DNA from 2 places in the Phenylobacterium sp. LjRoot97 genome. Region 1 is predicted to be linked to the other one. Evidence: predicted binding sites of a transcription regulator. Region 1 holds the regulator's gene; the other holds the start of a gene.
The links. Region 1 encodes LexA, which represses DNA repair genes until DNA is damaged. Its sites were predicted from a motif close to ATGTTCNCNANNTGTTCT; they were not measured.
Positions count from the first base shown of each region.

Region 1 (4,394 bases):
GAGGGATTCGTCGTCGACGTGGCGAGCCCGGGGCAGGGCGGGCCGCGGCTGCTCATCGCCCCGATCAGGATCAGCGGCCTTGCGCCAGACGCCACGCCGATCCGGATTCGGGTGACCCTGCGCGACGATGACGTTCTGCCGGCGCCGGGTTCGGCGATCTCGCTGAAGGGCATGGTCAACGCGCCGCCGCCGCCCGCCAGCCCTGGGTCCTACGACTTCGCCCGCGATGCGTTCTTCGACGGCGTCGGCGGAGTCGGATTTGCGCTGACGCCGGTCCAGTCGATCCGGGCCGCGCCGCCGCCGTGGCGACTCGCCCTGGAGATGAAGGTCAACGCGCTCCGCTGGGCGCTGGCCCAGCGGATCGTCGAGGAGATGGGCGTCGAGAGCGGCGGGCTGGCGGCGGCGATGATCAGCGGCCACGAGGCCTTTATTCCAAAGGAGCAGGTCGAGGACCTGCGCGCATCGGGCCTGGCGCACATCATCTCGATCTCCGGCCTGCACATGGCCATCGTCGGCGGCTTCACCTTCGCGGCGGTGCGTCTGGGAATCGCGGCTTGGCCGTGGGCCGCGTTGCGCGTCTCGTCCAAGAAGGTCGCCGCGGCCGCCGGTCTGTCCACTGTCACGCTCTACCTGGTGATTTCCGGCGCTCCGGCGCCGGCCGAACGGGCCGCGATCACGGCCGGAGCGGCGTTCCTGGCGATTCTCGTCGATCGGCGGGCGATCAGCTTGCACACCCTGGCGATCGCAGCCCTGGTGATCCTGGCGCTGCAGCCGGAGGCGGTGGCCGCCCCCGGCTTTCAGATGTCGTTCGCCGCGACCGCCGCCCTCGTCGCGCTCGCCGAGGCCTGGCCAAGGCCGCCGAGCGAGATCAACACGCCTTGGCCGATCCGCGTGGCGCAGGCGCTCGGCGTCTGGACCGCCGCCAGCATCGGCGCGAGCTTCGTGGCGGGATTGGCGACCGGGCCGTTCGCCATGCAGCACTTCAACCGGGTCTCGACCTTTGGCCTGGTCGCCAACCTGCTGACCGCGCCGATCACCTCGTTCCTGATGATGCCGGCCCTGGCGATCGGGGCTGTGCTCGCGCCCTTGGGATTGGGCGGCCTCCCGCTGGCGGCGGCCGGCCTGGCCATCGACACCATGAACATGATCGCCTCTTGGGTGGCGGCGATGCCCGGCAGCCAGCGGATCTTCGCGAGCGCGCCGGCCTGGACCCTGCCGGCGGCGTTCGTCGGGGTGCTGTGGCTATGTTTGTGGAAGGGGCCGCTGCGCTGGCTGGGACTGCCGCTGGCGCTGGCCGTATGGCTCTGTCCGCGACCGCCCGCGCCCGACGCGTGGATCTCCGCTGATGGCTCGGCGGTCGCCGTCAGGCGCGGCGATGAGGCGGTGCTTCTGCGCCCGGACGCCAAGCTGTTCGCAGCCGAACTCTGGTCGCGCCGGCGGGGCCTGACGGTGGCGGACGCTGACGCCCGCGATGGAGGATATGACTGCGACCGCTGGTCCTGCGCGCCGCTGCAGTCGAGCCAGGATGCTCGCATCGCCGCGATCTTTACTCGCCGGGCCTCGACGATCGAAAAGAAGCTGCCGTTGTTCTGCCAGTGGGCGGAGATCGTCGTAATCCGCGGTCAGGCGGCGCCCTGTCCGAAGGCGCTCACTCTCACCGAAGCCGACTTCCAACGTGGCGGCTCGGCCGAACTCTATCGGACGGCCGATGGCTGGCGGATCGTCTGGGCGCAGGATCTGCGCGGTCAGCGGCCCTGGAGCCGCTGACGCTCGTCAGTGGTAGCGGCGGATCAGGCCGACGAGGCGGCCCTGCACCTGCACTTGGTCGGGACCGAAGATGCGGGTCTCGTAGGCCGGGTTCGAGGCTTCCAGGGCGATCGACGCGCCCTTCTTGCGCAGGCGCTTCAACGTCGCTTCCTCGCCCATGACCAGGGCGACGACGATGTCGCCGGAATTGGCGGTGTCGGTCTTGCGGATCACCACGTAGTCGCCGTCGAGGATGCCGGCGTTGATCATCGAGTCGCCGGCGATCTCGAGCACGAAGTGCTCGCCCGCACCGAGGATGGTCTCCGGAACCGGGATCCGGTCGCGCTCCTGCTGGATCGCCTCGATCGGCGTGCCGGCGGCGATGCGGCCCAGGATCGGCAGCTCGCGGGTGTCGTTGGCGATCGGCATGACCGGGGCGTCGCCGGCGCCTTCGACCAGTTGCGGCTTGAACGGCGCGCGGCCCTTGGGCGGGGCGGCCGTGGTCGCCTGCTGCGGCAGCTTGACGACTTCGAGCGCCCGGGCCCGGTGCGGCAGGCGGCGCAGGAAGCCGCGCTCCTCAAGCGCCGTGATCAGCCGGTGAATGCCTGACTTGGAGGCCAGGTCCAGCGCCTCCTTCATCTCGTCGAAGGACGGCGAGACCCCGGTTTCCTTGATCCGCTCATGGATAAACATGAGAAGTTCGTGTTGCTTACGGGTGAGCATGGCTGTCGAGCCCTTGAGAACAAAGCGCTAACGTCACGAATGTTCTCTAGGTGTTCTGGGTTAATGTCAAGTTACCGTGGAGCCTTTGAAAAGCTAGGCTTTTTCGGTCGCTTGAAGGGCCCGGGGCCCGACTCAGCCGAGCAGGGCGCGAGTGGCGGCGGTGACGTCGGCCTGCCGCATGAGGCTTTCGCCGACCAGCATCGCGCGCGCGCCGCAGCGTTCCAGGCGGGTGACGTCCAGCGGCGTGAAGATGCCGCTCTCGGTGACCAGCAGGGCGTTGCCTGGCGTGGCGTCGGCCAAGCGCTCGGTGATGGCCAGGTCGGTCTCGAAGGTGCGCAGATTGCGGTTGTTCACGCCGACCAGGGTCGCGCCGAGCTTGCCGGCACGGATAATCTCGTCCTCGTCGTGGACCTCGACCAGCGCGTCCATGCCCAGGCGGGCGGCTTCCGACATGAGGTCGGCGGCGAGGGCGTCGTCGACCATGGCCATGATCACCAGGATCGCGTCGGCGCCCAGGGCGCGGGCCTCGGCGACCTGCCACGGATCGACCAGGAATTCCTTGCGCAGGGCTGGCAGGGCGACGGCGTCGCGCGCAGCGGTCAGGAACGCGTCGGCGCCCTGGAAGCTGGGCCCGTCGGTCAGCACCGAGAGACAGGCCGCGCCGCCGGCCTCGTAGGCCTTGGCGAGGAGCGGCGGATCGAAGTCCTCGCGGATCAGGCCCTTGGACGGCGAAGCCTTCTTGATCTCGGCGATCAGCGCCAACTTGCCGGGCGCATGGGCGCGTTCGAGCGCGGCGCGGAAGCCGCGCGGCGCGGAGGCGGCCTGGGCGGCGGCTTCGAGGTCGGCCAGGGTCCGCTGGGCCTTCCGCTCGGCGACTTCCTCGCGCTTGTAGGCGGCGATCTTGTCGAGGATGTCGCTCATGCCGCGGTCACCTCGACCAGCTTGTCCAGAGCGGCCTTGGCGCGGCCGTCGTCGATGATCCGCCCGGCCAGTTCGACGCCTTCGCGCAGCGTCTCGACCTGTTCGCCGACCAGGAAGGCGGCGGCGGCGTTCAGCAGCACGATGTTGCGGTAGGCGCCCTGGGCGCCGTCCAGCAGTTCGCGCAGGGCGACGGCGTTGTGGGCCGGCGCGCCGCCGGTGAGGTCGGCCAGAGCCGAGCGCGGCAGGCCGACGGCTTCCGGGGTGATCGTGAACAGGCGCACCTGGCCGTCGCGATATTCGGCGACGCTGGTTTCGCCCGTGGTGGTCATCTCGTCGAGACCGCCGCCGTGCACGACCCAGGCCCGTTCAGCGCCGAGCGCGCCGAGCACGCGGGCCAGGGGCTCGACCCAGCGGTCGGCGAAGACGCCCATCACCTGGCGCTGGGCGTTGGCCGGATTGGTCAGCGGGCCGAGCAGGTTGAAGATGGTGCGGAAGCCGAGGTCGGTGCGGATCGGGGCCACGTGGCGCATGGCGCTGTGGTGGGCCGGCGCGAAGAAGAACGCGACATTGGCCTCGTCCAGCGCGCGCAGCTGCTGTTCGGCGCTGGCGGCCAGGTTGACGCCCAGCTCGGTCAGCACGTCAGCGGCGCCGGAACGCGAGGAGACCGCGCGGTTGCCGTGCTTGGCGATCTTCAGCCCGCCGCCGGCGCAGACGAAGGCGACGGCCGTGGAGACGTTCAGGGTGTGCAGGCCGTCGCCGCCGGTCCCGCAGACGTCCATCACCTGGAACGGATGGTCCAGGGTGACGGCGGCCTTGCGCATGGCGCGGGCGCAGGCGGTGATCTCGCCGGTCGTCTCGCCGCGCATGCGCATGGCGGTGACGGCCGCGGCGACCTGGGCCGGCGTCGGCTCGCCGCGCAGGCAGGCGGCGAAGAACTCGCCGGCGTCGTCTTCGGTCAGGGTCCCACCATCCGCGAGGCGGCCCAGGAGCGGCTTGAAGGCGTC
Region 1 covers NZ_CAXUTH020000001.1:2,023,390-2,027,783, forward strand. Annotated here, with positions in the region: gene ACSQ2H_RS10145 (ComEC/Rec2 family competence protein) at 1-1,767, shown strand, start outside; gene lexA (transcriptional repressor LexA) at 1,774-2,469, opposite strand; gene trpC (indole-3-glycerol phosphate synthase TrpC) at 2,602-3,390, opposite strand; gene trpD (anthranilate phosphoribosyltransferase) at 3,387-4,394, opposite strand, start outside.

Region 2 (4,394 bases), 410 kb from region 1:
AACGGCGTCGACGAGACCAAGCCCGACAGCTTCGTGGCCGTGTTCAGCGCGGCCGGCGACGAGATGTGGTCGCAGCGCATGGGCGCGCGCGACGATGACGAGGCCACCAGCGTCGCCTTCGGCGCCGACGGATCGCTCTACGTGCTCGGCCGCACCAAGGGCGCGATGCCCGGCCAGACGTCGAACGGCAACTGGGACAACTATCTGCGCGCCTTCGACGCCGAAGGCCGCCTGAAGTCGACGACCCAGTTCGGCACCTCCGGCGAGGACAAGCCCGCCGGGCTGGTCGTCGATGGAACCAATGTCGTGGTCGCCTCGATCGAGGGCGGCGAGGTCAAGCTTCGTCGCTATGACATGACCGATCCGAAGGCGCCGGGGCTGTCGGCGACACGCAGCCTCGGCACGCTCGGCGGCGGTTCGGTCGCGGGCATCACCATGGACGGCGGCAATATCGTGATCGCCGGATCGACCGGCGCGACTCTCGGCGTCGCCAACACGACCCGGCCTTCGTCGGGCAGCGTGGACGCGTTTGCGGCGCGGATTTCGATGGACCTGTCGGGGAGCGCCGACGCCATCGCCTACTACGGCGGCAGCGGCGACGACCGCGCGACGGCGATGACGGTCGCCGACGGCAAGGTCTGGCTGACCGGCACCACCAAGACCGATCTGCCGGGCATGGACAACGCCGTCGGCAAGGTCGACGGCTTTGCGGTTGGGCTCGACATCGGCACGGGCGTGGTCGCCTGGTCGCAACGCTTCACCGGTTCGGAGAAGATGACGACGCCGACGTCGATCGCAGTGGATCCGGCAGGCGCCAGCGCTTTGGACCGGCTCGGGCTACCCAGCGGCAAGGTCGCTTATTCGGACTCCCAGCTCGTCACCTCGGCCACCTCGGCGCGGCCGGGCGACACCTTCCAGATCCGACGGCGGATCGGCGGCCCGGCCGTGACGATCACGATCGAGGCGACCGACACGCTCGATACCCTGGCGAAGAAGATTCAACGTGCGACGTCGTTCGGCGTGAAAGCCGAGGTCGTGTCTGACGGCGACGTGCGCAAGCTGCAGATTCGGCCGCAGAACAGCCGGTCCAGCCTGGAGATTCTGGGCGGGAAGGGCGGGCTCGACGCGCTCGAGGCGCTCGGCCTGCATGAGGGCTTCGTCCGCAGCACGGTGATGAAGGACGACAAGACGGTCCCGGGCGACGGAGGCTCGGCGATGTACGGGCTGAAGATGCCCCGCGACTTGTCTCTGTCGACCAAGGAAGACATCAAGGCGGCCATCGACAAGCTGACCATGGCGATGTCGGTGCTGCGCGGCGCCTACCGCGACCTCGAACAGGGCATGAAGCCCGCCAGCGAGACGAAGAAGGCGACTGGCGAAGTGCCTGCCTATCTCAAGAACCAACTGGCGAACTATCAGGCAGGCCTCAACCGCCTGACCGGCGGCTGACCAGACGCGCGCTTGAAACCGTCACACGCACGGTCTAGCGAGAGCGCATGGAATTCCTGAAAGATCGGCGCACGCTTCTGGCCCTTGTCGGCGGCGCGCTCGCCTTGTTGGCCGGCGTGATCATCGCGAGCGTCATGGTCAACAAGGGTAAGGGTGAAAAGCCTGCGCCGCCGCCCGCCTCGCAGGGTGGCCTGGTCGTTGAGACGGGCGCGCCGGACGACGGCCGGTTGGATCCGGCAAAGCCGCTGCGTTGTTTCGTGGCCGGGCAGTATGTCGGCGAAATGACCCTCGCCGAATGCGCGAAGCGCAACGGCGTGGCGACCGGCGCGCTCGACGTCGGTGTCGACGAGGCCGGCAATCTGGCCGCCGCTGACCAGGCCGGCACGATGCTGACGCCGCTGCCGCCGCAGCCCGAGGCCGTAACACCGCTCAATCCGACGCCGGCCGCGCCGACCCAGACGCCGGCGGCGACCAATGCCCCCGCGGGCAGCTGCTGGCGTTATGTCGATGGCGGTTGGCGCAAACTGCCCAACGAGCTGTCCCTCAACGCCTGCGTTCAGACGTTGTTCGCTGGCCGCTGCGAGCGGCCCGGCGGAGCGACCTACGGCCGCTGGATGCAGCAGACGCTGCGCCTGGTGCCGGGCAAGGTGGAGGTGTCGGGCGACAATCGCAGCTTCCGTCCGCTGGCCGAACAGGCGCAGAACTGCTCGATCTCTTCGATCGGCTAGGGATTCGCCCTGCCGCCGCCGCAATCGCGACTATAGGCTGACCCCATGCTGCTCCGCTTCGCCCTCGTCGCTGGCCTTTCCATCGTCGCGCTGGCGGCGTGCTCCAAGCGCACCTTGCCGCCGGGCGGGGAGGGGATCTGCTGGAACGTCACCCGCACGGCGGACGGCGAACTGAAGTACCACAAGCTGAAGACGGACGTTCCGACGCTCGAACACTGCGCGGCCGAGCTCGAGAGCATGCGGGTTCGCTTCCTGCGCATGGGCGGCTCGGTCCGCGAGATCACCGGAGCCTACAAGGGCAGCTTCATCTTCATCGACCGCCGCGGGATCTTCACCGCTCCCTCGCTGGAAGAGCATCCCTACCTGGCGCTGGTGCGTACTGGCGATGGCCGCTTGGCGATCCCCGGCGCGATGCCGCAGCAGGCCGAGCAGTAGGCCGCTGCCCGCGACCAAATCGCTGTGGACTAAGCGTTAACGTCGTGAACAGATAGAGAACATCGACGTTGATCCGTGCGAGCGGGTCGTCTAGCGTCGCGCGCTTGGGCGAAAGCCCGCAAGCACGGAAAGCAAGGGACAAGCTCATGGCGGGCAGCGTCAACAAGGTCATTCTGGTCGGCAATCTCGGCGCCGACCCTGAAATTCGTAGCCTGAATTCGGGCGATCGGGTCGCCAACCTCCGCATTGCGACGTCGGAAACCTGGCGCGACCGGAGCTCGGGCGAGCGCAAGGAAAAGACCGAGTGGCACCGAGTCGTGATCTTCAACGACAACCTCGTGAAGGTGGCCGAGCAGTATCTGCGCAAGGGCTCGAAGGTCTACATCGAGGGCGCGATCCAGACCCGCAAGTGGACTGACCAATCGGGCCAGGAAAAGTACTCGACCGAAATCGTCCTGCAGAAGTTCCGCGGTGAACTGACCATGCTCGACGGCCGCGGTGATGGCGAGCGCAGCGGCGGTGGCGACTACGGCGGCGATTACGGTGGCGGCAGCGGCGGTGGCGGCGGCGGTTACGGCGGCGGCGGCGGCGGCGGCGGATTCGGCGGCGGCTCGCGCAACCAGAGCTCCGGCCCGCGGGAAGACTTCTCGGCCGACCTGGACGACGAAATCCCGTTCTAGGCGTCACGCAACAGATCAAAAGGGCCGGCTGCGAAGCCGGCCCTTTTCGATTCCGGCTGTGATTGGCCTTGGCCCAGCGGTCGAGCTAGATCACTGCTCGTCCATAGTTCTCGGGGGCTTCCCATGAAAATGCTGTCGTGCGCCGCTTCGGCGGCGGTTCTCGTTCTGGCGGCCGCGCCGGCCACGGCCGCGACGCTCGATGTGCAAGCGGCCAAGGCGCAGGTGGCCCAGACGCTGAACGGAGACTACGCGCAGCTGGACGCGCTCTACAGGGATCTGCACGCCCACCCGGAGCTCGGCTTCCAGGAAACGCGCACCGCCGCCAAGCTCGCGGCCGAGATGCGCGCTCTTGGCCTGGAGGTCACCGAGGGAGTCGGCGGCACCGGCGTCGTAGCTGTCCTGAAGAACGGTCCCGGTCCGACGGTCCTGGTCCGTACCGAACTCGACGCCCTGCCGATGGAGGAGAAGAGCGGTCTGTCCTACGCCAGCCGCGCGCAGGCGACCTGGAACGGCAAGGAGACCTTCGTCGCCCATTCCTGCGGCCATGACGTGCACATGGCCGCCTGGATCGGTACGGCGCGCGCCCTGATCGCCGCCAAGGCGCGCTGGAGCGGCACTGTCATGTTCGTCGCCCAGCCGTCTGAGGAAACCGTCAACGGCGCCAAGGCGATGCTGGATGACGGCTTCATCAAGCGCTTCGGCAAGGCCGACTACGGCTTTGCGCTGCACGTCGGTCCGGGGCTCGCCGGGCAGGTCTACTACAAGCCCGGCGCGGTCAGTTCGACCTCCGACAGCCTGGACGTGGTGTTCGCCGGGCGCGGCGGGCACGGCTCGATGCCGGCCGCCACTATCGACCCGGTGATGATGGGGGCTCGTTTCGTGGTCGACGTTCAGAGCGTGATCAGTCGCGAAAAGGATCCGGCGGCGTTCGGCGTCGTGACCATCGGGTCGTTCCAGGCCGGCAGCGCCGGCAACATCATTCCCGACAGCGCGCAGCTGCGGGGCACCATCCGCACCCAGGACGGCGCGGTGCGCGACAAGATCCTCACCGGTGTGGAGCGGACCGCCAAGGCGGTCGCCGACATGGCCGGCGCGCCGGCGC
Region 2 covers NZ_CAXUTH020000001.1:2,429,789-2,434,182, reverse strand. Annotated here, with positions in the region: gene ACSQ2H_RS12120 (hypothetical protein) at 1-1,449, shown strand, start outside; gene ACSQ2H_RS12115 (hypothetical protein) at 1,497-2,177, shown strand; gene ACSQ2H_RS12110 (hypothetical protein) at 2,223-2,612, shown strand; gene ssb (single-stranded DNA-binding protein) at 2,759-3,292, shown strand; gene ACSQ2H_RS12100 (amidohydrolase) at 3,416-4,394, shown strand, end outside.
Region 2: the regulator LexA is predicted to act here: its motif matches at 2,658-2,675, upstream of ssb (single-stranded DNA-binding protein).